2 regions of the Rhizobium sp. CF142 genome follow, and region 2 is predicted to be linked to the other one. Evidence: riboswitches for the same ligand, from Rfam matches in the RefSeq annotation. Region 2 holds a riboswitch; the other holds the start of a gene.
The links. Region 2 has a riboswitch for ZMP and ZTP ahead of PMI11_RS13435 (bifunctional folylpolyglutamate synthase/dihydrofolate synthase). Riboswitches for the same ligand answer to the same signal wherever they lie in the genome.
Positions count from the first base shown of each region.

Region 1: linked by a shared signal. The riboswitch ahead of PMI11_RS35205 (LysE family translocator) and the one ahead of PMI11_RS13435 (bifunctional folylpolyglutamate synthase/dihydrofolate synthase) in region 2 are both predicted to bind ZMP and ZTP.

Region 1 covers NZ_AJWE01000142.1:2,614-17,058, reverse strand. Annotated here, with positions in the region: gene PMI11_RS35275 (phosphopentomutase) at 1-94, opposite strand, end outside; gene PMI11_RS35270 (TadE/TadG family type IV pilus assembly protein) at 339-920, opposite strand; gene PMI11_RS35265 (TadE/TadG family type IV pilus assembly protein) at 920-1,549, opposite strand; gene PMI11_RS35260 (pilus assembly protein N-terminal domain-containing protein) at 1,663-2,064, opposite strand; gene PMI11_RS35255 (Flp family type IVb pilin) at 2,457-2,645, shown strand; gene PMI11_RS35250 (Flp family type IVb pilin) at 2,698-2,886, shown strand; gene PMI11_RS35245 (A24 family peptidase) at 3,004-3,516, shown strand; gene cpaB (Flp pilus assembly protein CpaB) at 3,627-4,442, shown strand; gene PMI11_RS35235 (type II and III secretion system protein family protein) at 4,454-5,959, shown strand; gene PMI11_RS35230 (CpaD family pilus assembly protein) at 5,956-6,708, shown strand; gene PMI11_RS35225 (AAA family ATPase) at 6,726-8,003, shown strand; gene PMI11_RS35220 (CpaF family protein) at 8,027-9,511, shown strand; gene PMI11_RS35215 (type II secretion system F family protein) at 9,513-10,520, shown strand; gene PMI11_RS35210 (type II secretion system F family protein) at 10,536-11,519, shown strand; ZMP/ZTP riboswitch at 11,551-11,630, shown strand; gene PMI11_RS35205 (LysE family translocator) at 11,705-12,337, shown strand; gene PMI11_RS35200 (tetratricopeptide repeat protein) at 12,339-13,172, opposite strand; gene PMI11_RS35195 (leucyl aminopeptidase) at 13,310-14,445, shown strand, end outside.
Region 2 covers NZ_AJWE01000052.1:15,565-30,009, reverse strand. Annotated here, with positions in the region: gene nthA (nitrile hydratase subunit alpha) at 1-477, shown strand, start outside; gene nthB (nitrile hydratase subunit beta) at 474-1,133, shown strand; gene PMI11_RS13465 (nitrile hydratase accessory protein) at 1,120-1,491, shown strand; gene PMI11_RS13460 (hypothetical protein) at 1,675-2,232, shown strand; gene PMI11_RS13455 (anti-sigma factor family protein) at 2,263-3,045, opposite strand; gene PMI11_RS13450 (RNA polymerase sigma factor) at 3,042-3,557, opposite strand; gene PMI11_RS13445 (COG4315 family predicted lipoprotein) at 3,568-3,948, opposite strand; gene PMI11_RS13440 (sensor domain-containing diguanylate cyclase) at 4,039-5,070, opposite strand; ZMP/ZTP riboswitch at 5,244-5,324, shown strand; gene PMI11_RS13435 (bifunctional folylpolyglutamate synthase/dihydrofolate synthase) at 5,345-6,661, shown strand; gene PMI11_RS13430 (ATP-dependent DNA helicase) at 6,722-7,849, shown strand; gene PMI11_RS13425 (MerR family transcriptional regulator) at 7,918-8,610, opposite strand; gene PMI11_RS13420 (pyridoxine 5'-phosphate synthase) at 9,058-9,810, shown strand; gene PMI11_RS13415 (SDR family oxidoreductase) at 9,860-10,747, opposite strand; gene PMI11_RS13410 (winged helix-turn-helix transcriptional regulator) at 10,866-11,309, shown strand; gene PMI11_RS13405 (MFS transporter) at 11,351-12,559, opposite strand; gene PMI11_RS13400 (TetR/AcrR family transcriptional regulator) at 12,651-13,274, opposite strand; gene PMI11_RS13395 (bifunctional helix-turn-helix transcriptional regulator/GNAT family N-acetyltransferase) at 13,335-14,252, opposite strand; gene PMI11_RS13390 (aspartate/glutamate racemase family protein) at 14,315-14,445, opposite strand, start outside.

The DNA.
Region 1 (14,445 bases), on a different contig from region 2:
CGAGCGTGTCGGCGCCTTCATCGCCATAGGCTGCCGCGTCCGGTGCTCCGCCGACACCGAAGGAATCCAGAACGAAGAGAAAGGCACGCGCCATTTTTCACCCGCATTTTCTGCTGTCGTCAGCGTATAGCTGGAACGATCCGACTACAGCGCCGCGCGTCTTTTCGGACGCGCAAAGGACGCTGTAGCACTTTAAATTGCTGCATAATTCCTTAAATCGATTCCGATTTAAGGAATTATGCAGTAGCGCACAGCCATATAATGACGGGAACCGCTTGGCAAATTTGCGGTGTGGAACTTAAAGTTTGGCAGGCGGATCCGAAGGATCGCGATACACTTCAGCAATCGCCACAGGGAATATTGTCGTTTTGCCGCTGGCGATAGAAATAGCTCCGGCTGATCGTTATGGTGCGCGTCTCCGCCGGCAAGAAGCTCGGAGCAAAGACGAGCAGCGTATAGGGCGTGCTGAGCTCGGTGCGGATGAGGAAGCTGTTTGCCTTCTTCATTTCCGTCGGCACATCGGAAACCGCGCTGTTCTTGGCATAGGGTGCTGTACCGCTCGGGGCCCAGGACCAAAGAACCGTGGGATTGGCGCTGCCGTCGATCTGGATTGCCGTGACCTTCAATGAGAGACCGGAACTTTCATAAGGCGCGAAGATCGCCGGGGCGGCTTTGGCGATATCTGTGAGCGAGCTTTTGGTGACGCTCTGCTGCTGGGTAATGATATCGGCGATCGAGCCGGCGGCACGTGTCGTGCGCTTGCTGATGTTGAGCCCGAGCGTGATCTCGAATGCGCCGAGATACAGCATGATCAGAACCGGGAAGATGATTGCAAACTCGATGGCGCCCACGCCCTCCCGGTCGCGTACAAAGCGCCGCGCCGTCAAAGCCAGCCACATCATTAGTCCGCGGCGCGCCATTATGGATATTGCTCGTTCTGGAAAGCTGCCGTCGCGACAACAAGATATTCGCTCGGCATGGAACTGCCGACTGGGCGAAGGCCGGTGACATAAGGACGGACGAGATCGACGGTGATGGACCAGCGGTAGTATGCGCGCACCATGTTGATCGAGCCGGGGCCGCCGGGCGTGAACTTGAAATCCGAAGTCTTGAGATCGGAATATTTATCCGCAGACACTCTCGGGATCGTCGTCGGAATGGACGCAAAGTTCGTGAAGCTCCGCACATCCAGATAGAGCTTGCTGGGTGTCGCCGCCTCCGTCGCCGAGCAGCGGATGATGATCGAGATCTCGTCGCAGAAGGCCTGCCGGAACTGTGTCTGTGTCTTGTAGGTCGTACGGGTGGAATCGAATGTGATCTGCCCTGTCCGCATCTGACGGCTCATCGTATCGACGGCGCTCGAGACGAGTTGTTCCGCCGCAAAGGCGATGAAGGTTTCCAGGATGGCGAATATGATGATGAAATACGGAATGGCCAGCAATGCGAATTCGATCGCGGCAGAGCCATCACGCGAGCGGGCCAGGGCGCGAAGTCTGGATAAACGGAGGGACGCACGCACCTTGCCCGTCTCCTGCTCACTGATCGCCATGGTCTGGCCCCGAAAATGTTCTTCGGGCGCCACACTAAGGCGCGTTCGTTGATATTCCGTTTCAGGCCGGAGCAGCTATTTTAACAAATAGGTGTGAGCTGGGCGTATATCGATCAGTTTCCGGCGGTGGCTTCACCTTGCTGCGAATGCTGTTCGCAATTGGGCGTGCAGGAAAGAACCGAGCGCTCCGTCTGGCGATAGACGCGCACTGTATTGCCCTCGTCGATGGAGACGAGGATGCGTTCGTCCAGAATGGCGTTGCCGTCGCCATCGAGCAGTACGATGTTGGTGGTGCCGAAGGCGCGGCCCGTCAAGACGATTGTCTTGGCATCGGCGACAGTCGCATCGGCAACCTTGGAATTGCCGACGATGACCTTGCTGACCGGCCGGTCGAGCTTCAGGACGCGCGCGTGATCCATATAGACGCGCAGCATGTCTTCCTGGGAGGAGGCCGCGGATGCCGTAAGAGCCGCAATCACCCAGGCAAAGAAAACGGTCTTGCCGTTCGATGGCATTTTGGCCCTCTTTCACGATCGTAATGCAAATTGCAGATAGAATGGAAAAAAATGGTGAACGAAGCTTTAAGCCCTCCAAGCCATGTTCATGAGTGAAACGCTCTGGATCGTTTCGAGACGCGTCTGCGGCGCACGCGATCGATGTGTCTCAGAAACGCGTCCCATTTCTGGATGCTCGAAAGCTATTGTTCCACTTTGCTCCCGGAAATTCCTTAGAAATGCAAGCAATGCGGTAAGGAGTTACTTACCCTGACAGGGCCGGTTGTCTCGTTTACACCTTGTTAACGTATTTCATTAAGTCGATGGAAACGGCCATTCGCTAGGTTGCAGCCATCCGATCAACGGCAACAGTTGGCGGACGTGCTGAACATCAACTGGAGTTAGGAGTAACCATGACCAAGCTTTTTAGCCGTTTTCTGAAGGATGAATCCGGCGCGACCGCAATCGAATACGGCCTGATCGCCGCTCTCATTTCCGTAGCCCTCGTTGCTGGTGCCACCACGCTCGGCACCAAGCTCAACTCGACGTTCGGTGAACTCGGCTTGAAGCTGACCAACGCTACGACGAAGACCACTCCGTAATTAACTGGAGCGTAGCTCTGGTTCAGAGCATCAACTGGAGTTAGGAGTGACCATGATCAAGCTTTTTAGCCGTTTTTTGAAAGATGAATCCGGCGCGACCGCAATCGAATACGGCCTGATCGCCGCCCTCATTTCCGTAGCCCTCGTTGCTGGCGCCACCACGCTCGGCACCAAGCTCAATGACACGTTCGGCGAGCTCGGTCTAAAGCTGACGAATGCCACGACGAAGACCACTCCGTAATAACTGGAGCGTAGCTCTGGTTCACAGCGATCAGGCTCACGAGCGAACCGCCGTGAGCCTGTTTGTGTTGGGCAGATGAGACCTTGGGGCAGATGAGAACTTGGGGCAGGTGAGAAGATGATCGTAGCCGCAATCCTTCTGGTTTTTCCGCTCTGCCTTGCTTTTGCGGCCATAACCGATCTGTTGACGATGACGATCCCGAACAGGGTATCATTGATCATGATGGTTGCATTTGCCGTGCTGGCGCCTTTAAGCGGCTTGGCTCTTCCGGTGATCGGAATGCATGCGCTTGGTGCCGCCATCGTGTTCGGCATCTGCTTTGCCTTCTTTGCGCTCAATGTGATGGGTGGTGGAGACGCGAAACTCCTAAGCGCCGCCGCACTCTGGTTTGGTTACGATCCCGCTCTGCTGTCTTTTCTGACCTATGTTGGTGTCATCGGCGGCTTGGTGACGTTGGCGATCCTGTTGATCCGGTCACAATCAAATACGATATTGGCCATCGGCCTGCCCATTCCCAATTCGCTCCTGCTCGCCAAGAAAATTCCCTATGGTATCGCCATCGCGATCGGCGGCTTCCTGGCCTTCCCGTCCTCGCCGCTCTTCATTGCCGCGCTGGAAAGCCTGAAATGACGGCATTTTAATCGGCCGTTAACTTAGAATGTAAGTGTTCCATTAACCATAATTATACCAATTCCTGAGCATTCTGCGGGGCGAACGCGTTGTGCCCCAAGGAATGATCAATGAAACCGGCCCGCCTTATTATCTTAGCTGTCGCCGTGGTGGCAGCCGGCCTCGCCGGTCTTCTTGCGATGAACATGGCCGGTAGCGGCGGTGTCGTGACGAAGGTCCAATCCGTCATCGAGAAGGAACCGACCGTCAACGTATTGGTCTCAAGCGCCAATCTTCCTGTCGGCGCGAGACTGGATGAGAAGACCGTTCACTGGATGGCCTGGCCTCAGAATGGCGTTGTCCAGGGCTTCATTACCGAGACCGACCGGCCGGACGCGATCAAGGATCTGCAGGGCGCTGTCGTACGCTTGCCCGTCTTCGAGGGAGAGCCGATCCGTCCGGAAAAGGTCGCAGATTCCAACAGCCGTATTCTGTCCTCGCTGCTGCCTGCCGGCAAGCGCGCCGTCGCGACCGAAATTTCCGTGGCGACCGGCGCCGGCGGCTTCATCCTCCCCAATGACCGCGTCGATATCATCATGGTGCGCAAGGGGCAGGGCACGGACAAATACATAACCGAAACCGTGCTCAGCAATGTCCGCGTTCTCGCCATCGACCAGCAGATCGAGGAGAAGGAGGACGGCACCAAGGCCGCGGTCGGCACGACAGCAACCCTGGAGCTGACCCCCGACCAGACCAAGGTTCTGGCCGTCGCCCAGCAGATGGCCGATCGCCTTTCGCTTGCCCTGCGTTCCGTCGCCGACGCGCAGGAGCAGGACACCAGCGCGGCAGATTATCTGCTGAGCGGCGATAACGGCAGCGCAATCATTCAGGTCATCAAGTCCGGCTCCATCGTCACGGATGCCACCGGCTCAGTGAAGCCGGAGTAAGGGAAATGCAGATGGGCAACTCAAAACAGCGCACCAGGCTTTTCCTGACCGGCTGCCTTTCTCTGGCAATGGCAGCGACGGGCGTGACGCCGCTTTCCTTGCATGCGCCCTTCGACGTGAAGCAGGCCAACGCCGCCTCGGAAAGCCTCATCCGTATTTCGCAAAGCGGTCCCGGCGCACATCGCCGTCTGAAGCTCGGCCTCAACAAGGCTGTTGTCGTCGACCTGCCGGAAGACGCACATGACATTCTCGTTTCCGATCCCAGCATGGCCGATGCCGTGACCCGTACGTCGAGGCGCATCTATCTTTTCGGCAAGAAGGTCGGGCAGACCAATATCTTCGTTTTCGGCGCCAGCGGCGAGGAGGTCGTCAGCCTCGATATCGAGATCGAACGCGACGTTTCCGGTCTCGAGGCCAATCTGCGCCGCTTCATTCCCGACTCCGCCATCAAAGTCGAGATCGTTTCCGATAATATCGTGCTGACGGGTACCGTTCGCACGCCGCAGGATGCAACCCAGGCAGCATCGCTCGCCGAAGCATTCCTGAAGGGCGGCGAGGCCACGACGCGCACGGAAACCGCGTCAGGTACCGGCGGCGACAGTGCGGTTGCGCTCTTTGCCGAAAACCGCCAGGTTTCCCAGGTCGTCAACCTCCTGCAGATCCAGGGCGAGGACCAGGTCACGCTCAAGGTCACGATCGCCGAGGTTCGCCGTGAAATCCTGAAACAGCTTGGCTTCGACAATCTCGTCACCAATTCCTCGGGCATGACGGTCGCCCAGCTCGGTAGCCCATCGGCGGATACGGCCACATCCGTCGTCGGTGGCGGCCTCGCAGCACTCTTCAAGAATTCGATCGGCAAGTACGATATTTCGACCTATCTGAATGCGCTGGAACAGGGCAAGGTCGTCCGCACGCTGGCCGAGCCCACGTTGACGGCGATCTCCGGCCAGGCTGCGACTTTCAATTCCGGCGGTCAGGTTCTTTATTCAACGACGGACAATAACGGCAATGTCACCGTCGTTCCCTATAACTACGGTATCAATCTGGCCTTCAAGCCGGTGGTCCTTTCGTCGGGCCGCATCGCCCTGCAGATCAAGACCAACGTCTCCGAGCCGGCGCCGTCGGTATCGGGTGCAGCGCCTACCTATCAGCGCCGCTCGGCAGAGACCTCGGTCGAACTCCCCTCGGGCGGTTCGATCGCTCTTGCAGGCCTCATCCGCGACAACGTTTCCCAGACGATGAACGGGACACCTGGCGTCTCGAAGATCCCGCTTCTCGGCACGCTCTTCCGCCAGAAGGGATTTGAGCGCCAGGAAACGGAACTCGTCATTATTGCGACGCCCTATCTGGTACGTCCGGTGGGGCGCAATCAGCTCAATCGGCCGGATGACAATTTCAGCCCGACGAATGATGCGTCCGCATTCTTCATGAACCGCGTCAACAAGGTTTACGGCAGCCGCCAGGCGCCGGTTGCCGATGCGCAGTTCCACGGTTCCATCGGATTTATCTACAAATGAACGGGGCACGGTCTGAACCGATGAAAACGAACAGAGATCAGGCGATGGCCCATTGGAGCCCGAAACATTTCCGCACGACAAAGCCTTTGCTCGTGGCTGCATCACTCGCCGTTGCAATTCTCTCTGGCTGTGCCGGCCCGCATGACCAGCTTACGACTGGCGGCATTCCCGATGATTACCGGGAGCGCCATCCCATCGTCGTGACGGAAGCCGAGCAAACGGTAGATATTCCCGTTGCCTCCAGCGATCGCCGCCTGACGATCGCCCAGCGTGAACTGATCCGCGGCTTTGCGCAAAATTATGTGTCGCGCGCGTCTGGCCCAGTCTACATCCTGTCCCCTGAGGGTTCGGCAAATGCAGGAGCGGCCCGCGCCTTGCGCAGCCAGGTTCGAGCCGAACTTGCTTCGCGTGGCATTGCCAGCAACAAGATCATCAATACGTCTTATGCGGCAACCGGCGTTCTCGATGCCGCTCCGATACGCTTGAGCTTCACTGGCACGACGGCGGTAACGACCCAGTGCGGCCAATGGCCGAAGGATATCACGGCCGACTTCACGAACCAGAATTACTACAATTTCGGTTGTGCCTCGCAGAACAACCTCGCCGCCCAGGTCGCCAATCCGGAAGATTTCGTCGCTCCGCGCGGCATGACCCCGATCGACGCAGAGCGGCGCAATCAGGCGATCCAGGAATACCGGACGACGACGTCCACGATCGAGGACGTCGATTCCGGCCAGACCGGTTTCTGATCAGGCGGGATGGAACGATGAGCACCGTCGACTACGAGATAAAGAATACCAGCGAAATCCGCCATGCCGAAGAGGCGATGCGCATGGGCGAACTGGAAAACATGCGGCCGCTGCCGCGCATCTCCGTTCATGCCTTCTGCGAAAGCGAAGGACTGCAGCGGATGATGGAGCGCTGCGCCAACGACCGGCGCATGTCTAAAGTCAGTCTGCGCATTACCAGCGGCGGCACGGCCGCCGCTGCGAACATGTTCTCCGGCGCACCCACACCGAACCTGATCATCCTTGAAACCAGGGCGAACCCGGCCAACCTGCTTGCCGAACTTGCACCGCTCGCCGCCGTCTGCGATCCCTCGACCAAAGTCATCATCGTCGGTTACTACAATGATATCGGTCTCTACCGCGATCTGATCCGCAACGGCATTTCCGAATATATGGTCCAGCCTGTCGCCATGCCCGATATCATGGGTGCGATGGCGACGATCTTCGTCGATCCGGAAGCCGAGCCGCTTGGCCGCAGCATCGCCTTTATCGGCGCCAAGGGTGGTGTCGGCGCATCGACCATCGCTCATAATTGCGCCTTCGGCATCTCGAACCTGTTCTCGACCGAAACGATCCTGGCCGATCTCGACCTGCCCTATGGCACGGCGAACATCGATTTCGATCAGGATCCGGCCCAGGGCATTGCCGAGGCCGTCTTTGCGCCGGAGCGGCTTGACGAGGTTTTCCTCGACCGCCTGCTGACCAAGTGCTCGGAGCATCTTTCGCTGCTGGCCGCCCCCTCGCTTCTCGACCGTGCCTATGATTTCGAGGGCCAGGCCTTCCAGCCTGTCATGGATGTGCTGCAGCGCAGCGCGCCTGTCACGGTGCTCGACGTTCCGCATGCCTGGTCGGACTGGACGCGTACGGTACTCTCGAGCGCTGACGAAGTGGTTATCTGCGCAGTTCCCGATCTCGCCAACCTGCGCAACACCAAGAACATGCTCGATGCGCTCCGCAAGATACGCCCGAACGACAAGGTGCCGCATCTCATTCTCAATCAGGTCGGCATGCCGAAGCGGCCGGAAATCTCGGTTTCCGATTTCTGCGAACCGCTGGAAGTCGAACCGATTGCCATCATTCCCTTCGATATCGGCCTCTTCGGAAACGCCGCCAACAGTGGCCGGATGATTTCGGAGGTCGATCCGAAATCTCCGACGGCGGAGACTTTTTCGCAGATCTCGCACATCGTCACGGGTCGCGTTGCAATCAGGAAATCCAGGAAGGGCGGCCTTCTCGGCCTTCTGAAGCGTAAGTGAACGAGTAGAATTGGATCGGATCAATGTTCGGAAAACGCGGAAATGAAGGTTTCGGAAAGGCCGGTGCCGGCGGTGTCGCCGCTCCGCCGCCGCCGATGCCGGCTGCCGCCCCGGCAGCCCCATCCGGTCCCGCGGTGCTCGTCGAGCCGTCGCGCGAGCCTGTCCGCCAGCAGGTGGCGCCGCCGCCGATGCAGACGCCGCAGCGCAAGCGTCCCGCCCGCACGGACGAATATTACGATACCAAGGCGCAGGTCTTTTCCGCGCTGATCGATACGATCGACCTCTCGCAGCTGTCCAAGCTGGATGGCGAAAGCGCGCGCGAGGAAATCCGCGATATCGTCAATGATATCATCACCATCAAGAATTTCGCGATGTCGATCTCCGAGCAGGAGGAACTGCTCGAGGATATCTGCAACGACGTGCTTGGCTACGGCCCACTCGAGCCGCTGCTGGCGCGCGACGACATTGCCGATATCATGGTCAATGGCGCGGGTCAGACCTTCATCGAAGTCGGCGGCAAGACCATCGAATCCGAAATCCGTTTCCGCGACAATTCGCAGCTTCTTTCGATCTGCCAGCGCATCGTCAGCCAGGTCGGCCGCCGCGTCGATGAATCGAGCCCGATCTGCGACGCGCGCCTGCCTGACGGCTCGCGCGTCAACGTCATCGCGCCGCCGCTTTCCATCGATGGCCCGGCACTCACCATCCGTAAGTTCAAGAAGGATAAGCTGACGCTTGATCAGCTCGTGCGCTTCGGCGCTATCACGCCGGAAGGCGCGACCATCCTGCAGATCATCGGCCGCGTCCGCTGCAACGTCATCATCTCCGGCGGTACGGGTTCCGGCAAGACCACGCTTCTGAACTGCCTGACGAACTACATCGACCGCGACGAGCGCGTTATCACCTGCGAGGATACGGCCGAACTGCAGCTCCAGCAGCCGCATGTGGTACGTCTGGAAACTCGCCCGCCGAACATCGAAGGCGAGGGCGAAATCACCATGCGCGACCTCGTCAAGAACTGCCTGCGTATGCGTCCCGAACGCATCATCGTCGGCGAAGTGCGCGGACCGGAGGTTTTCGACCTCCTGCAGGCCATGAACACCGGCCACGACGGTTCCATGGGAACGATCCACGCCAACAACCCGCGCGAATGCCTGAGCCGTATGGAATCGATGATCGCCATGGGTGGCTTCACCCTGCCGGCAAAGACCGTGCGCGAGATCATCTCCTCCTCGATCGACGTCATCATCCAGGCGCAGCGCCTGCGCGACGGTTCGCGTCGCATCACCCAGATCACCGAGGTGATCGGCATGGAGGGCGACGTCATCATCACTCAGGACCTGATGCGTTACGAGATCGACGGCGAGGACGCGAGCGGCCGGTTGATTGGCCGCCATATGTCTGCCGGCATCGGCAAGCCGCATTTCTGGGATCGGGCCCGCTATTACAACGAAGAAAAACGCCTCGCCGCCGCGCTCGACGAGATGGAATCGAAATCGAAGGATTGAGATGTTCGGCATCGATCCGACAGTGTTGGCAATCGTCGTTCTCGCAGCCGTTGCGGCGGCCGCGGTGAGCTATGCCGTATTGTTCTCTCGTATCGAGAGCGACAAGAAATCGGCAAGCCGCATCAACCGCGTCAAGTCGGCCGAACTCGATCGCACCAAGGTCAAGGCCGCCCGCGACCGTGTGCAGGAACTGTCGAAGCGCCGCAAATCGGTGCAGGACAACCTGAAGGATCTCGAAAAGCGGCAGCACGAAAAGACCAAGAAAACGCTGTCTCTGAAATCCCGCCTGGTGCAGGCGGGACTGCCGATCACGCCCGCCCGCTTCTATCTTTTCAGCGCGCTCTTCGCATTTGTGCTGCTGGTCGTGCTTTTCATCGCCGGCGCATCGACACCGATCATGCTTGGCGTGCCCGTGGTCGCAGGGCTTGGTCTGCCGCGCTGGGTGGTGGGCTTCCTCGTCTCGCGCCGGCAGAACAAGTTCCTCGATGAATTTCCGAATGCGCTCGACGTCATCGTCCGCTCCATCCGCTCCGGCCTCCCGCTGAACGATGCGATCCGCCTCGTTGCGACCGAGGGGGTCGAGCCCGTCAAGGGCGAATTCCGGCGTATCGTCGAATCGCAGCAGGTGGGCCTCAGCGTGCCCGAAGCCTGCGCCCGCATGACCAATCAGATGCCGTTGCAGGAAGTCAATTTCTTCGCGATCGTCATCGCCATCCAGTCACAGGCCGGCGGCAACCTGTCGGAAGCGATCGGCAATCTCTCCAAGGTGTTGCGCGACCGCAAGAAGATGAAGGCCAAGGTCAAGGCGCTGTCGATGGAAGCCAAGGCATCTGCCGTCATCATCGGCGCCCTTCCATTCATCGTTGCCACGCTCGTCTACCTGACGTCGCCGCAATACATGATGATCCTGTTCACCGATCCGCGCGGCCACTTCATCATGGGCTTTTCGGCGGTCTGGATGTCGATCGGCATCTTCGTGATGCGCAACATGATCAACTTCGATATCTAGCGGGAGCAAAGCAGCATGTCGCAGGAACTTGCCGCAACATTGACCGATCCCGCCATGATCGTGGCGGTGCTCGTCGCCATTGCAGTCTTCGCCACCTTCTACACGCTTGCCGTTCCCTTTTTCGAGCGTGGCGATCTCAACAAGCGCATGAAGGCCGTCTCGACCGAGCGCGAGCAGATCCGCGCCCGCGAGCGCGCCCGTCTGAATGCCGATGTCGGCAGCAAGGCCACGCTCAGAAACCAGAACAATCGATCCGTCCGCCAGATCGTCGAGCGTTTCAACCTGCGCAAGGCGCTTGTCGACGACAACACCATGAACAAGTTGCGCGCGGCTGGTCTGCGCTCGGAAAACGCGTTGAACACCTTCCTCGTCGCGCGCTTTCTTCTGCCGTTTCTCTTCCTGGCCGTTGCCGCATTCTGGATGTTCGGCCTCGGCAATCTTGCCGACAAGGGCCTGCCGATACGAGTCTTCATCGTCATCGGTATCGCCTATATCGGCTTCTATGCACCGAACATCTATATCTCCAACCGTATGGGCAAGCGTCAGCTATCCATCAAGCGCGCCTGGCCGGACGCGCTGGACATGATGCTGATTTGCGTGGAATCGGGCATTTCCATCGAAGCGGCGATGCGTCGGGTCTCCGAAGAGCTCGGCGAACAATCGCCCCCGCTTGCCGAAGAAATGGTGCTGACGACCGCTGAGCTCTCTTTCCTGCCGGATCGCCGCGTCGCGCTCGAGAATCTCGCAACTCGCACCCAGATCGATCTCGTTCGTTCGGTCACCCAGGCGCTGATGCAGGCGGACCGCTACGGCACGCCGGTTGCGACGGCGCTGCGCGTGCTTGCGCAGGAAGGCCGCGACGAACGTATGAACGAGGCGGAAAAGAAGGCTGCTGCCCTGCCGCCGAAGCTGACCGTTCCGATGATCCTCTTCTTCCTGCCGGTATTGGTCGCCGTCATCCTTGGTCCTGCCGGCATCCAGGTTGCCGACCGGTTCTGACGCTTATCGCCGTCAAGAGATCCGACGACCTGCTTTTCCGCGTGACTGGCGAAACGGATGGCGACCCATCGGTAAGCGCGGAACTTCGCGCCGCCCGCCTCGGCAACCCTTGATCACGTGAGCAATACCGGCAAAACTATACAGCGGTTTTGAGTCCGGAATTGCGTGAAAAATGGAGTTTTGCCATGTCCTCTCTGGGCATCTTTATTAGCATCATCAGCGCTTTGATGATCGGCGCCATGAGTCCCGGTCCGAGTTTCGTCGTCGTCTCGCGCATTGCCATTTCCCGTTCCCGCTTTGACGGGCTTGCCGCTGCACTCGGCATGGGTATCGGCGGCGTGACCTTCGCTATCCTTGCGCTTGCCGGTTTGACGGCGCTGCTTTCACAATTCGAGTGGCTCTATCTGGTGTTGAAGATCGCTGGCGGGGCCTACCTGCTGTACATCGCCTTCGCGATCTGGAAGGGAGCGAGCGAGCCGCTTGTATTGTCGGGCGATGTCGCCGGCAAAAGCATGCCGGCACGCAGTTTTACGGCCGCTCTGCTGACGCAGTTGAGCAATCCGAAGACGATCGTCGTCTACGCCAGCATCTTTGCAGCACTGCTGCCCAAAACCGTGCCGGCGGAGCTTTTGCTGGCACTGCCGGTGGGCGTCTTCCTGGTGGAGGCGGGATGGTATGCGATTGTGGCATTCGCCTTCTCGGCCCATCATCCGCGAAAGCTCTATATCGCCGCCAAGGTCTGGATCGACAGGGCGGCAGGCGCTGTCATGGCCGGCCTCGGCCTGCGTCTCATCCTCTCGGGACTGAGCAGCAAATAGGTCAGTTGGTGTTGGCGGCAGCAGGCGACGTCGTGTCTTTTGCCGCGAGCTTCTGCCAGGAATTCTGCTGGGAAAGCATGCCGCGGAGATAGGCGACATTCGCATCGGCCTGCTGCGACGAAAGCTCGCGCCGCGCAATCTGCTCTGCCTCGGGGAATCTGCCCTGTAGGCCGACGACGAGGGCAAGGTTCTGGCGCACGCGACTGTCGGCGGAAGGCTGGCCTGCCGCCGAGCGAAGATAGGTTTCCGCCGTGCGCAGATCGCCCGTCAGAAGATAGGACATGCCGAGGTTGGAAAGGATCGATGGCTCATTTGGCTGAATATCGAGCGCATCGCGGTAGCGCTGGCGCGCGTCGCTTGGCTTGCCCATCTGATCGAGGATCGCGCCTTCCGCCGAGATCAGCCGCCAGTCGGGCCGATCGGGTGTCTGTGCCCTGCCGATCGTATCCAGCGCCTGCTGAAGCTGCCCCGCGGCGGCCTGCGCCTTGCCATAGGCGGCAAGCACGTTGCGGTCAGCGGGATTGGCGATGGCAACCTGCTGCATGACGGCAAGCGCTTGAGCGTCGCGTCCGTTCATGCGCAACAGATTGGCGTAGTTTACGCCGTTGACGGGATCGCGCGGGTTCTTCTCATAGGCTTGGCCGACGCGGTCGATGGCGGCCCGCAATTCGTTGGCATCCATCTGCTCGACTGGCCTGTCGAGTTTTGGGATCGAACCGGTTGTCATCCGATCCTTTGATGTTGTCGAGCAGCCGCCGAGGGCGAGCATGGCGAGAAGAGCCACGGTTCCCTGAAAAACACGCTTCTTAAAAGGGGTAGAGGCCGAGAAGGGCATTGCGCGTTCCTGAATAAATCGGCGCCTGACCTCGAAACGGAACAGGGAAAGGTTTGACGCAATCTTCGCTCCAGCAATAGTCTGTTAACCCTAACATACAGTTAAGAAATGATTCTGCCCCGCCGCTAAGGACAATCATGGCCCCCTTCCAGTTCATCGAAAGACCCACGCCTTTCAACACCAAGGGCGGGTCGACGCTGCCCATCTTCGCCGTCACGCCCGCCCATATCGAAACCGGCACGATCGATCCGATCGCGCTCGATTGGGCCGGCAAGGCCGGCTATAAGGCGGAAAGCGGCTCGCTGCTGCTGATCCCCACCGCCGAGGGTCACCTCGGCGGCGCGCTCTTCGGCCTCGGCACCAATCCGTCGGAACAGCCTTTTATAACCGGCAAGCTCGCCCGTGCACTTCCGGCCGGCGACTGGCATGTCGAGACTGCGCCGCTGACGGCCAACCGCCTGGCACTCGGTTTCGGCCTCGGCAGCTACCGTTTCGACCGTTACAAATCTGAAAAATCCCCGGCTGCGACGCTGATGATCCCGCGCGATGCCGACGGCAATGAGATCAAGCGCCAGCTCGCCGGTGTCTTCCTCGCCCGCGACCTCATCAATACGCCGACCAACGACATGGGTCCGGAGCAGCTCGAAGCTGCCTTCCGCGGCCTTGCCGCCCATTACAAGGCGGAGATGTCGGTCATCATCGGTGACGACCTGCTCAAGGAGAACTTCCCGCTCGTTCACACTGTCGGCCGCGCCAGCGCCGATGCGCCGCGCCTGCTGGAACTGCGCTGGGGCAAGAAGGGCCACCGCAAGGTGACGCTGGTCGGCAAGGGCGTCTGCTTCGATACGGGTGGCCTCGACATCAAACCGGCTTCCTCCATGCTCTTGATGAAGAAGGACATGGGCGGCGCGGCAAACGTCATGGGCCTCGCGCTCATGATCATGGATGCCAAGGTGAAGGTGGATCTGCGCGTCATCATCCCGGTCGTCGAGAATTCCATCTCGTCGAATGCCTTCCGCCCCGGCGACATCTACAAGAGCCGCAAGGGTCTGACGGTCCAGATCGACAATACCGATGCCGAAGGTCGCCTGATTCTGGCCGATGCGCTCGCCTATGCCGACGAGGAAGAACCCGATCTGCTGATCGACATGGCGACCCTGACGGGTGCCGCTCGCGTTGCCCTCGGCCCCGATCTGCCGCCCTTCTTCACCGATGATGCGATCCTCGCTCACGACCTGACGGAAGCAAGCCTCGAGACGGACGATCCGCTCTG
Region 2 (14,445 bases):
GTCGTTGCGAAAGCCTGGAGCGATCCCGACTTTGCCGAATGGCTGAAGCGGGATGCGACGGCGGCGGTTGCGAGCCTCGGTTACACCGGCCGGCAGGGCGAGCATATGCGCGCTGTCTTCAATACATCAGACACGCATAACCTCATCGTCTGCACGCTCTGCTCCTGCTATCCGTGGTCGGTGCTCGGCCTCCCGCCGGTCTGGTACAAGGCTCCCGCCTATCGCTCACGCGCCGTCATCGATCCGCGCGGCGTGCTGGCAGAATTCGGGGTGATGCTGCCCGAGAGCAAGAAGGTCCGCGTCTGGGATTCGACGGCGGAGCTGCGTTATCTCGTCATCCCCGAACGGCCTGAGGGAACCGAAGGCATGGACGAGGAGGCGCTTGCCGATCTTGTCAGCCGCGATGCGATGATCGGCACCGCAATTGCGGGCAGCCCGAAAATTTCGGGTGCCGGCAACCCGGAGGTCACCCCATGAACGGCCCACACGACCTCGGCGGGCAGATGGGCTTCGGGCCCGTCGCGCCCGAAGTGAATGAGCCCTATTTCCATGCCGAATGGGAGAAGCGGGCGCTCGGCATCACGCTCTCCTGCGGTGCCTTCGGCGCCTGGACGATCGATGAAAGCCGGCATGCACGGGAAAACATTCCGCCGGCCGATTATCTTGCGGCGAGCTACTACGAAGTCTGGATCCGCGGCATCGACATGTTGCTCGAGCGCCACGGCTTTGCGAGCCGCGAGGAACTGCTGTCGGGCCAGAAGCTGCAGGACGGCACGGTGCCGAAGCGAGTGCTGAAGGTGGATATGGTGGCAGGCGTGCTCGCCAAGGGCGCACCTTGCGACCGGCCGGTCGAGACGGCGCCGCTCTTTGTCGTCGGCGAGACGGTGAAGACCAGGAATTTCAACCCGGCCACCCATACGCGACTGCCGCGGTATGCGCGCGCCAAGACGGGCGTGGTCGAGGCAGTGCAGGGCTCCTTTGTCTTTCCCGACGACAATGCGCATGGCAAGGGCGAGAACCCGCAATGGATCTATACCGTCGTTTTCGATGGGGCAGAGATCTGGGGCGAGGGTGCCGATCCGTCACTGACAGTATCGATCGATGCATGGGAGAGCTATCTTGAGCGTGTGTGAGACACCCTCGCAGTTGGCGCAATCGCCCGGCCTGCCAAAGTCACCCGAGGGTGATCCCGTCTTTCCTGAGCCCTGGGCGGCGGAAGCCTTCGCCATGACCGTGCATCTGCATGAGAAGGGGCTGTTTGCCTGGAGCGAATGGGCGGAAACCCTGTCGAAGGAGTTGCATAGGCCGGGTCGGGCTGAGGATGGCAGCGATTATTTCGACTGCTGGGTGGCGGCTCTTTCCGATCTGCTCGTCAGCCGCGGTATGGCGGATGCTTCCGCCATTCTCGACCTGCAGAAGAGTTGGCAGCGGGCGGCGGAAGCGACACCGCATGGCAAGCCGATCGAGCTTGCCAACGATCCCCAGCGCTGAGATCACGGCCTGACGCTGTCGATCGGATTTATCGACAGGTACACGCTCAAGTTTTATATTTATGCAAGGAATCACAGCGATCATGCCATCGCAAACCCAGCTGATTCCCGCTCAGGCATGACGCCCGGTCAAACCTGCACATTGCGCCCATGATGGTCGAGCACATGCGCACGAGGACCATGCATGACTTCGATCTCATCGACCAATGAAGCCGCCTTGCTGATCCTGCAGCAGAGCGTTTCCCCCATTCAATTCACCGACGCCAAGAAGACGGATGGCGACAATCTGGTTGTGATTGCCAACGACCAGCCGGTCAAGCAGGCATCGGGCATGAGCCCGCAGCCGACTGCGGCCCAGTCCAAGATCTCGGAATCCCTGTTCAGCGTGAACGACCGAAGCGTTACCCAGATGAAGCTCGATCTGATCGACCGCGCAGGCGCTGCACTCGGTGTGAAAAAGAGCAACTATACATCGATGGACGAATTCGTCGCCGCGACGAAAAAGGCTTTTTTGGATCTGAGGAGCAAGCCGGACGGGGCGCAGGCCATTGCCAAGATCGAGCGCGATCTCGGCTTGGATAAGCTCGGCATCACACTGGAAGACCTGCTCGACAGCGCCGACGATCCCGACAAGAACGACAAGGTCACGCAGGCCCTGAAGAAGCAGCTCATCGAGGATGGCGAGTGCAGTTCTACCCTGAAACAGGACGAGAGCGGCCGCTACCAGCTCGTGTCGGCCTGAGGGGACGGATTTTGGATTGCAGGTCCCGTTTTATGACGGGAACTGCCTATAACATTCCTCTGCCACCTTGCGCAGCATGTCGCGGGAGATTTCGCCCGTGACCGCATAGCCGAGTTCGCCGTCGATCCAGTAGAAGGTCTCGACATCCTTGGCGGACGCGAAGCGGAAGCTGGTCGTCCTGTTTTCCTTGTTGCGGCCGACGATGACGGTCAGCCGTTCGCCACGCTGATCCTCATACATGAACATGGCGCCCGGCCTGTTATCGACAGGCAGCAGGCGGCCGCCGACGAGGTGGAAGCCGAGGGATTTGAGATCCGGCACCTTGAGATCGGGGATTGCCAGGCGCTTGCCGAGCCAGGTTGCGAGATGCGCTTCCTCATTGGCAAAGACTTCGACCGGGTGGCGTACTTCGCTCGCATAGACGAGGAAGGCGGTCTCGGCCTGTTTCGGCAGGGTTTCGGATTCGGCGAGCTGCAGCAGCGGGCGTTCGAAGAACGGCGGGATGAAACGATCGCTGACCGCGCCAAGCGCGAAGAGCATGACGGCGGCAGCGGCAAGGGCAGAGCGTGTCTTCCAGGGGGAGGCAGTGTCAGCCGGTGCCACCATTCGGAGATCGGTGTCGCGGCTCTTCTCATAGCCTGAAAACAGGGACTTGATGCCGGTATTCTGCGCCTGCCAGCCGGCGACCATGGCGGCCTCTTCGGGGTTCTCGGCGAGGTAGGCTTCCACGCGGGTGCGGGCGGCCTCCGGCAATTGCCCGTCGGCAAAGGCGTGCAGGTCCGCTTCGGTAACGGTGGGGTTGGTCTCGTTCATTTCGGTCTCCGAAGCGTAATCACGTTATCGGCTTTCATATGCTCGCTCATGCGCTGGCGTGCGCGCGACAGGCGCGACATGACGGTGCCGATCGGGATCTCCAGCATGGTTGCCACTTCATGATAACTGTAGCCTTCGATGACGACGAGCATCAGGACGGCGCGGTAGTCTTCCGACAGGCTGTCGAGGGCCTGCTCCAGCCGCAGGCGCTCCAGCGGATCGGCTTGCGCCTCCGGAAGGGCGAGTTCTTCGGCGGCATCGAGCTCGACTAGCCGGTCGCGCGGGCTTGCGCGGCGGGTGTTGCGGTAAAGGTTGGTCATCGTCGTCAGAACCCAGCCGCGCAGGTTTATGCCGCGCCACTGGCCGCGCCGGGCCAGAACCTTTTCCACACAATCCTGAAGCAGATCCTCGCCCTCGGCATCCGAGCGGGTGAGGCTGCGGGAATAGCGGCGGAGCGAGGGAAGGAGGGCCAGGATCTGGCCCTCGAACGTATCGGGTGGGGGCGTCTTCACGCTGGCCTCATCAAGGCTTGGCGAGATCCCAGGAACCGCCGACGCCATCGCCGGTGATATCGCCGGACTTGGTGTCCTTCACAAAGTAATAGAGCGGCATACCGTCCTTGGCCCACTGCTTCTTTCCATCCTTGCGTTCGACGAGCGAGTATGCACCTTCGGCCTTGGCGCCGCTAGGAGCGAGGAAGGGCGGCCAGTTGGTGGCGCATTTGTCGTAGCAGCTCGAGACGCCCTTTTCGTCCTTCTTAAAGGTGTAGAGGGTCATGCCCTTTTCGCCGGCAAGAACCTTGCCCTTGGTCGACTCGACGGTGGTGACGGCGGGGGCGGCGAAGGCTGCAGTGGCGGTGGCAGCAACGACTGCCAGCACGGACAGGAATTTCACGGACTTCATGGTCTCTCTCCTCGGGTTAGGCACGCACCTTGCGTTACCGGAGATGAGACACGGAAGGTGTCCGTTTTATTCCCGTTTGTTTTTCAAACGTCAGTTCGGATTGAAAACCACATAGCAGTCCCGTCCCGCAGCCTTGGCGCTATAGAGGGCGCCATCGACGTTGCGCAGCAGTTCGCGGCGGCGGCGGCCGCCTTGCGGGGCGAGCGCGGCACCGATGCTCAGGCGGGCGCGGATGATGTTGCCCTCAATGGTGAAGGGGCTACGGAAGGCCGAGAGCAGGCGCTCGGAGACGGAGACCAGCGCTTCGGTGTTTGGCGGGTTCGGTACGAAGACCGCAAATTCGTCGCCGCCCATGCGCACGACGATGTCGCCGGAGCGGATGACCGAACGGATGCGATTTGCCGCCTCCCGCAGCACCTCGTCACCAATATGGTGGCCGAGCGTATCGTTGATCGATTTGAAGCCGTCCATGTCGAGATAGAGGGCGCCAAAGGTGTGGCCGGAGGCAAGGGCTGATTCCAGCGCGCGGTCGACAATGGCATCGAGTGCGGCGCGGTTGAGGAAACCGGTCAGCGGATCGGTCATGGCCGCAGTGCGCAGACTGCTTTCGGCAAGGCCCATGACGAAATTCGCCTTCTGCAGCCGCAGAAGCGCGCTCGCGACACGGGCGAAACGGCGAAGATTGGAGGCCTCTTTTTCGGTGAAGAGGCGCGGCTTCTGATCGAGAATGCAGAAGGCGCCGATGACCAGGTCGTTTTCCAGTTCCAGCGGCGCGCCGGCATAAAAACGGAAATGCGGCGGGCCCGTCACATAGGGCGCGGCATTGAGCTCCGCATCCTGTTCCAGATCGGGAACGACAACCATGTCGTTGGCAAAGACGACACGGGTGCAGAAGGAAAGGTCGCGCGGGCATTCCGAAAGCTGCAAGCCCGCTTCGCCGGCAATGCGCAGCCAGTCCTCGTCGACGATGTTGACGGCGGCATAGGGCATTGCGAATGCATTCTTGGCGAGCTCGGCAAGTGCTGCAAGCTCCGGCGTCGGGCTGCTGCTGATGGCACTCAGCGAGCGCACGGCAAGCAGTCTCTGCGGTTCGTTGACTGGAATTCGGACAGTCTGTCCCATTCGAATCTCCGCCTCTTTGTCACAGACAGGAACTAAAGTGGCGTTCTTGCCAATCTCCGCAAGAGCTAAAATTCACCAGCGTTAACTGGCAGTTGCCGCAGGCGGCGTCGCGGCGGAGCCGTGCTGATGACGCTTGCGAGGCTAGGCAGGGCAACGGAAAGGTTCTAGTGTCGGCCCGCCTGCGTGACTGGCGAGACAGATGGAGAACCATCGGGAAGCGCAGGTTTCCGATGCCGCTCGCCTGGGCACCAAAATAAATCCTGTAACGTGTGCCATGCCCATGCAGATAGAAAATCCCCGCCTTATCGAAGCCCTTTCGCAACTTGATCAGCTTACAAACTGGGAACAGCGTCCGCGCGGTGAAATGCGCGTCGGACTGGAGCCGATCCTCGATCTCTCCGCCCGTCTCGGCGATCCGCACCGCGCCTTCCGCTCGATCCATGTGGCGGGTACCAAGGGCAAGAGTTCGACTTCGGCGCTGCTGGAAGCAAGCTTGCGCCATGCCGGCATTTCCGTCGGGCGTTATGCCTCGCCGCATGTGGAGCATATTTCCGAGCGCATCAGCGTGAACGGCTGGCCGGTCGAGGAGGGCGTGCTCGCCGAGGCGCTGTTCCTGGCGCTCGATGCGCTGCGAGCCGCAAGGGCGGAAGCGACTGCGGCCGAGACCGCGACATGGTTCGACATGCTGACAGTGGCGGCATTTCTGATCTTTCGGGATGCCGGCATCGCGTGGGCCGTGGTCGAGACCGGCCTCGGCGGGCGGCTGGATTCGACCAATATCGTCAATAGCGACGTTTCCATCATCACCAACATCGGCCTCGAACATACGGAAATCCTCGGCAAGACGCGGGCGGCCATCGCCTTCGAAAAGGCCGGTATCATCAAGCCGCATTCGACCGTCGTGACGCCGCTTGAAGCGGATGATGAAGCGGGTGCCGTTATCGCCAGGCGCGCAGTGGAGATCAAGGCGCGGCTTACCCGGCCGGATCTGTCCAAGGCATCGACAATCGCTTCCCGCAATGTCGCCGTTGCCGGGGCGGCGCTCGATGTGCTCGGCGAGCTTGGTGTGACGGCTCGCGAGGGCGAGGCTGTGGGCGCGTGGCTGATCGACGCGCAAGCCGAGCGAGATTCGCATCTGCCGGGACGGCTGGAGCGCTTCGTCGTGCCCGCTGAGGGCAAGGCTGTGGCCGTCATGCTCGACGGGGCGCATGTACCCTTCAATCTCGAAGCGGTGCTCGACGATCTCTCCGGCATGGAAGGATTTTCCGGACCGGGCATCGCGGTCGTTGCGATTGCGGCGGACAAGGATGCGGCAGGGCTTCTCGACGTGATGAAGCGCTACGGCGTTTCGCCGATCTTCACCTCGGTTTCAAACCGCTTCCGATCGCCCGCCGAATTGCAGATGCTTGCCGGCGCGATCGGCCTTGCGAGCGAGGTGATCGAAGATCCGCAGGCAGCTTATGAGAGGGCGCTGGAACGGGCGGCTGAAGTGGATGCCTGGGTGATCCTGACCGGATCGCTCTATCTTGCCGGGCTCTTGCGCCAGCATGTGATGGAGCAGGAGATGAAGTCGCTGAGCGGGCGCCGCTAATGTCGTCTCAAGGGGAATTTCGCCTTGCCTATGCGAGGCGAATCCTGCCAAGTCGCTTCCATGCAATTCGCCCCTCAACAGGATGAAGCCCTGAAGGCCGTTTCGAACTGGCTGAAGGAGGGCAGGTCTCCGCTCTTCCGGCTGTTCGGTTATGCCGGAACGGGCAAGACGACGCTTGCCAAGCATTTTGCCGAGCATGTGGATGGCGACGTACTGTTTGCCGCCTTCACCGGCAAGGCGGCGCAGGTGTTGCGCTCGCGCGGGGCGTCGAATGCCAAGACCATTCATTCGCTGATCTACCGGCCGCGCGGCGAGGAAGAGGTGGAGGACGAGGAAACCGGCAAGACCTCGATCGCGCCGATGTTTTCCATCAACCGCCAGAGCCCGGTCGCCAAGGCGGCACTGATCATCGTCGACGAATGCTCGATGGTGGACGAAGCGCTCGGCAAGGACCTGATGAGCTTCGGCACGCCGATCCTCGTGCTTGGCGATCCCGGCCAGCTGCCGCCGGTCACGGGCGGCGGCTTCTTCACCAATCAGGAGCCGGATTATTTGTTGACCGATATCCACCGGCAGGCGCGCGACAATCCGATCATCAAGCTCGCCATGCAGGTGCGTGAGGGCAACGAGATCATGTATGGCGACTACGGCAAGGCGCAGGTGATCTCGAAGAACGAGGTGACGCAGCCGCTCGTCATGGATGCCGACCAGGTGCTTGTCGGCACAAACAAGACGCGGCGGCGCTATAACCAGCGCCTGCGGGAACTCAAGGGTTTTACGACCGAACATCCGCAGACCGGCGACAAGCTGGTCTGCCTGCGCAACGACCCGGCAAAGGGCTTGCTCAACGGCTCGCTCTGGCAGGTCATGACCTCATCCAAGGAGACGACGAAGCCCGGCATCAACCTGCTGGTCCGCCCCGAAGATGACGATATGGATCGTGGGGCTGCGAAGATCAAGCTTCTGAAGCAAGCCTTCGAGAATGTGGAAGGCGAGATCCCCTGGAATACACGCAAGCGCTATGACGAGTTCGACTACGGCTATGCGCTGACGGTGCACAAGGCGCAGGGTTCGCAGTGGAACAATGTCGTATTGTTCGACGAAAGCTGGGCCTTTCGCGATACGCGCGAGCGCTGGCTTTACACCGCGATTACGCGCGCAGCAGAGACGCTGACAATCGTTCGCTAAGATTGGCGTCCGCTGGAAACTGGCGTTTGTGCTCCTGCAGGGATGCGGTGGCGGCCGCTGCCAAGTGATCAGGCCTGCACGATGCCGAGGAGAACCGCCTTGGCGATCGCCTGAAAGCGGTTGTTGGCTTGGAATTTCATGATGATGTCGGCTTCCAGCGCGCGCGTTTCCTCATGCCTGAGGTCGAGGGCGCGGGCGATGCGCTGCGTCGAATATCCTTCAGCCATCAGCTCCAGGCATTGGCGCTCCTGATCGGTCAGGCTTGCCGGATCCCTGTTGTCGTTGATCGGCGGCAGGTCGAGGCTGCTGTCGTAATCGAGAAGGTCGCTTACCTGCTGCAGCTGCCGGTGCAAAGTCGACATTTCGGCCGTCAGCTCTCGCTTGCGTTGGGAGAGGGCCTCGCGGAAGATCGACTCGGCCTCTTCCTGGGAGGCCGCGCTGCGCAACACGTCCATCAATTCCTGGATGACGGCGATCGGCATGCCGGTTTCGCGGCAGACGGTGATGACCGCCATGCGCATGACATCATCCTGATCGTAAACGCGCATCAGGCCGATGCGGTTTGCGGAAATCAGGCCCTTCTCTTCGTAGAAATGCAGTGTCCTGTGCGTGACGCCGAATGCGTTCGCCATGTCGGCGATCGGAACGGGACCTTGTGGGATATCCGGCGGCAAAGCGGCCGAAGGCAGGAACCGGTATTTCGACCGGGCCTCCGAAGCGATACCGGCGGCAGCAAACAAACGTTTGGAACCGTCTGGCATGAACCCTCCTGGGGCAGATAGTTGCACCTCATGCGGCTTTGCCAGTTGCTTCCGGAGCGCGGCGAGCGGGGTTTTCCTCTAGCGTTCTTATCGTTGGAAGAAGCAGTACTCGGCGTACTTACTCGTTACGTGGCGCCCACTTTATGCTCGGACGGGTTCTTTTGTAAGTGCTAAAAATAACCGTTTTTAAATGGGATAGCAATGTTGCGGCATCTCAATCCGCCTCTTGCTTGGTATGTGGTAAAATAAAACCACACGGTTCGTCGTCGCTGACGAATGATCTTCGAAGGGAACGGGAATTACTGTTTTCGGTACGCCCCTGACGTCGATCGTCATGGTGCGCGCGACTATCAAGGACAGGCATGAATGCATGTGCGAATCTCATTGGCGTTCGCGGACGGCTTGCCTTAAAAGCAGGACCAGTCGCCATCCCAGACGGATATTGCCATGCCCGCCAAACTCTCCGTGAACCTCAATGCCATCGCCATGCTGCGCAACCGGCGCGATCTGCCCTGGCCAAGCGTGGAAGGGCTCGGTCGCATCGCGCTTGCCGCTGGTGCCTCAGGGCTGACCGTGCATCCGCGGCCGGACCAGCGGCATATCCGCTTTTCCGATCTGCCCGTGATCCGCAATCTGATCGACGATGAGTTTCCGGAAGCCGAATTCAATATCGAGGGCTATCCGACCGAGGAATTCCTGGAGCTTTGTGCCAAGGCCCAGCCGGAGCAGGTGACGCTGGTGCCTGATGATCCCTCGCAGGCGACCTCCGATCACGGCTGGGATTTCCGCAAGCATCAGGCGTTCCTCACCGATGTCGTGGCGCGGCTGAAGAAGATGGGATTCCGTGTTTCGCTGTTTGCTGACGGCGATGGCGACGCGGAGGCGGTGAAGGCTGCGAAAGCGACGGGCGCCGACCGGATCGAGCTTTACACCGGCCCCTATGGCGGCTGCTACGATGCGCCTGAAAGGGCGGGGCCGATCCTCGAAGGGCTTGGCAAGACGGCGGATGCCGCGCTGGCGCTCGGCCTTGCCGTCAATGGCGGCCATGACCTGACGGTGGAAAATCTTCCCGCTCTCGTAAAGCGCATTCCGGCTCTCGCCGAGGTTTCGATCGGTCACGGGCTGACGGCCGATGCGCTGGAATATGGCATGGCGGAAACGGTACGCCGCTTCTGCCGGGCCTGCGGCCAGAAAATCTGACAAAAAGGGCCCGCCCTTGGTGAATGCAAGGGCGGGCCTTTAGGCCGGCTCAGGCGGTGAGAGCGGCCTTGTTGGCGACGAAGTAGTCCTTCAGCGACTGCGGCTCTCTGCCGGTCAGTTTTGTGAAATCGTCGGTGACGATGTCGAACTTGCCGGCGCGGATATTGGCGTCGGCCGAAACCAGCATGTCGGCGACGAAGCCCGGCAGGCCGGCACCACGGATGCCCTGGCCGAGCTGTTCGTCGGTGACACCAATGACTTCCAGCGGCTTGCCGGTGGCTTCGGTGGCGATTGCGGCGATTTCCTTTGAAGTCAGCGACTGCTTGCCGGTCAGCGTGTAGGTGGCGCTGGCGGAGACGCCTGATGCGAGGACCGAAGCGATGGCGAGCGCGCAGTCATCACGCGAAATGGTGGCAATCTTGCCGTCGCCTGCCGAGGTGAACCATTTTCCAGCCTGCAGATTGTGCGGCATGCTGTGCATGTAGTTGTCGTGATACCAGGCGTCACGCACGATCGTGTAGGGGATGCCGCTTTCCTTGATGGTGTTTTCGGTGCCGAGGTGGTCCGGCGCGAAGGTGACGAGCGAATCATCAGGGGCGGGCATCGAGGTGTAGGTGATGTGCTTCACCTTGGCCTTCACGGCAGCGGCGACGGCAGCCTTATGCTGGATCAGGCGCTTGCCGGGCGTGTCGAGGGCGTCCGTGCTGATGATGAGCAGGCGGTCGACGCCGGCAAAGGCAGCTTCGAGGCTGGCGGCATCATCGAAATCCGCCTTGCGGGTAACGACACCTTTGGCGGCGAGGGTGGCGAGCTTTTCCGGGCTGCGGGTCGCGGCGATGATGCTGGCCGGGGCGACCTTGTAGCTTTCGATCAGGTGATGGACGACAAGCTGGCCGAGCTGGCCTGCAGCGCCGGTGACGAGAATGGTTTCGCTCATAGTATCCTCTAGTGGTTGACAGGTAGTCTCAAAAAGAGAGTAGCACTAGAATAGGAATTGACCCGGGACTGTAAAGAAGGCAGTTTTTCGGGAGTTCGTTACCAAAAGGGAACCATCTATGGCCGGAACAGTCGTCAGTCTGAAAGCCAGAGAGCGCCAATCAAAAGGACCGGCCGATGGGCCGGGAGGTGCGCGGCGCGAGATCGATCTTGCCAGCCTGGATTTCACCAATTGCCCGGTTCGAGATGTGTTGCAGCAGATCGGTGGCAAATGGTCGACGCTCATTCTCGAAGCGCTTGCCAAGCAGCCCTATCGTTTCGGCGAGTTGCGCCGGATGATCCCCGATATTTCCCAACGCATGCTGACCCAGTCGCTGCGCGACCTGCAGCGGGATGGCTATATCGAACGGGAGGTTTTTCCGACGAAGCCGCCGAGTGTGGAGTACCGGATGACCGAACTTGGGCGGTCGCTCTATACGGCGCTGTCGCAGTTGTTGAACTGGGCGGAGGCGAACCATGATGAGGTTCGCGCCGCGCGGCTGCGTTTCGACACAGAAGAATGAGAGGGCGGATCAGGCGGACGAGCCGCCCGATCCTGACTTGATTACTTCTCGCGGCCTTCCGTCAGGAAGAACAGGAAGGCGAGTGCCGGGAAGCAGAAGCCGATCCAGGCAGCCATCGTCCAGCCGCCGGTTGCGTAAGCCCAGCCACCAAGTGCGGAGCCGATGGCGCCGCCGGTGAAGAAGGTCGCCATGAACAGGCCGTTCAGACGGCCGCGATGTTCCGGGCTCAACCCATAGATCGCTCGCTGGCCGCAGACGAGGTTGGTCGTCACACCGAAATCCAGGAGGATCGCCGCAGCTGTCAGCAGAACCAGTGCCGTCAGCGAGCCGTCGGTTGCGAAATGGCTGATGAGGAATGAGCCCATGCCAAGCAGCATGGCAAGCGTGGAGGCGACCTTGGTCATGCCGCGGTCGGCCAGGCGGCCGGCGATCGGCGAGGCGATGGCGCCGGCGGCACCAGCGAGCGCAAAAAGGGCGATGCCGCTCTGCGATATGCCGAAAGCGGGGCTTGCAAGCAGCAACGGCGCTGTCGTCCAGAACAGGCTGAAGGCGCCGAACATGCCGGCCTGATAGAGGGCGCGGCGCTGCAGCACGCGCGAGTTCACTGCCAGATGACCCATGGAGGCCAGCAGCTCACCATAACGCAGCTTCGTGTGGGGGACGCGGACCGGCAGGTTGGCGCGTAATACGATGCCGAGTGCGATCATGACGGCGGCGGTGACGTAATAGACCATATGCCAGGACGAGGCTTCCGCGACGAGGCTCGCAAAGGGGCGGGCGAGCATGATGCCACAGAGCAGGCCGCTCATGACATTGCCGACGACCTGGCCGCGTGTCGCATCCGGCGCCATGCTGGCGGCGAAGGGAACGAGGACCTGTGCTGCGACCGAGGCGAGGCCGATACAGAGCGATGCCGTCAGGAACATGCCTGGCGTGGAGGAAAAGGCCGCGCCGATGAGGGCAAGTGCAGAGCCGACAGTCAGCGTCAGGATGAGACGGCGATTTTCAAACAGGTCGGCAAGCGGCACCAGGAGCAGCAGGCCGAGGCCGTAGCCGATCTGCGTCAGCGTGACGATCAAGCCGGTTGCGGCAGGCGAGAAGCCGAGATCGGCGCTGATCAGGCCCGCCAGCGGCTGGCCGTAATAGAGGTTGGCGGCGACGAAACCGCAGGAAGCTGCAAAAAGGAAGGTTAGCCAGGGGGATAGGGCGCGGGGCATGGCCGCATCCGGCGTGGTGGCTGAAACGCTCATCAGAAACTCCAATAGGCAATGATTGGGAGGATTGAATGCAATTTAATCGTCTGCCGCCACCCGATCCTTGAACGGATGCCGGTTTGGGTCGTCAAGTCACGAGCCGCATCGCGGCCTCTGCCGCAGCCATCATCTCTTTCTCGCCGCGTCCCGTCCTCCCGATGACGCGCAGGCCCTTGGTCAGGCAGAGAAAGGTGAGGGCCGTGGCATCAGCATCCACGGTTGGCGGAATGGTGCCATCGGCATGGCCGATGCGGATAAGATCGGCCATCAGCTTTTCGTCAGCGGAAAAGGCCGCGGCCACATGCTCCGCAGCTTCCTCGTCGAGCAGCGAAATGTCGTTTGCGCCGCCGACGACGAGACAGCCCTTGAGGCCAGCTTCGCCATGGGAAAGCTCGGCGTAATACATGACCATCTCGAAGACCTTTTCGCGGCCGGTCTTTACGGATGCGATTTTCGTCTCCAGCCGGCCGCGGCCGAGCTGACGATAGCGCTTGAAGGCGGCAAGGAAGATGCCGCGCTTGTCCTTGAAAGCCTTGTAGATGCTGCCTGAGGCAAGGCCCATGGCTTCGGTCAGTTCGCTGATGGAGGCGGCGTGATAGCCGCGCTCGGAGAAGACGCGCAGCGCAGCATCGAGGGCTGCGTCCATATCGAACTCGCGCGGGCGGCCGCGGCTGCGGGTTTTCGGGTCAGATGTCAGGGTGTCAACGGTCATGCCGACTAATTAGGGAATGGCCATTTCCAAATCAAGTAAAATTTCTGCGACGCAGCAAAATCAGAGATCGAGCACCCAGGTCTGGCCATTGGCCTCAGGACCGAACATGCGGTGTTTCTCCTCGGAGACAAGCCGGAAACCGGCCTTTTGATAGATGGCGCGGGCGGTGTGGAGGAAGTCGTTGGTCCAGAGCGAGATCTGCCGGTATCGCTTACGGCGCGAGAAGGCGATGCACTCATCGACAAGCCGTTTGCCGAGGCCGAGACCGCGCGCGGCCTTGTCGACGTAGAGCAGGCGGAGCTTCGCAATGCCGTCGCCGCCATTGGTGATCAGCACGGAGCCGAGATTGATGCCGCCGCGCTCGGCGATCCAGCAATATTCCATCTCGGGGTCGAAATTGGCGAGGAATTTTCCGGCGACATCGGCGACCAGCCCTTCGAAGCGCAGATCCCAGCCATATTCCTCGGCATAAAAGCGTCCCTGGCTCTGGACAATCCAGCCGATATCGCCGGCGCGATGCGGACGGATGATGGCGGCAGCCGGTTTTGCCTGCGGGTCGAGGATCGCGCGGATCGTCCGCATGGCGGCAACGGCCGCCTGCGGCTCGCCATCGGCAAGCGTGCCGAAGCGGGCGGCGATCTGGGCATTCGAGCGGCGGCCAAGCTCCTCGAACTGGGTGCGTCCCTTGCCGGTGACAGTAAGGATCTGGCTGCGCTGGTCGGCGGGATCGGGCGTCGCCTCGACGAAGTCTTCTTCGCGGAAGCGTTTGAGAATGCGGCTGAGATAGGCGGGGTCGAGCTGCAGGTCGCGGGCGAGAGCGCCGGCATTGACGCCATCATGGGCGCCGATCTCGAAGAGCACGCGCGCATCCGTCAGCGTGAAGGGCGTGTCGAGATAGGCCTTGTTCAGCAGGCCGAGGAAGTTCGTGTAGAAGCGATTGAATTCGCGGGCGGATTCGATGAGGGAAAGGTCGGTCATGGCAGGGTCTCCTGATGGAAACCCTGCTGCTTTTATTTGACTGAGTCAACTAAATTGAAGGCTCAGGCTGCGTCTTCTTCTTCGTTTGCGATTTCTCCCTCGAGCGCGAAATCGACGGCGGCGCGGGCATGGATTGCCGTCGTGTCGAATCCAGCAAGGGGAAGGTGATCCGGGTTGAGGATCAGGCAGATTT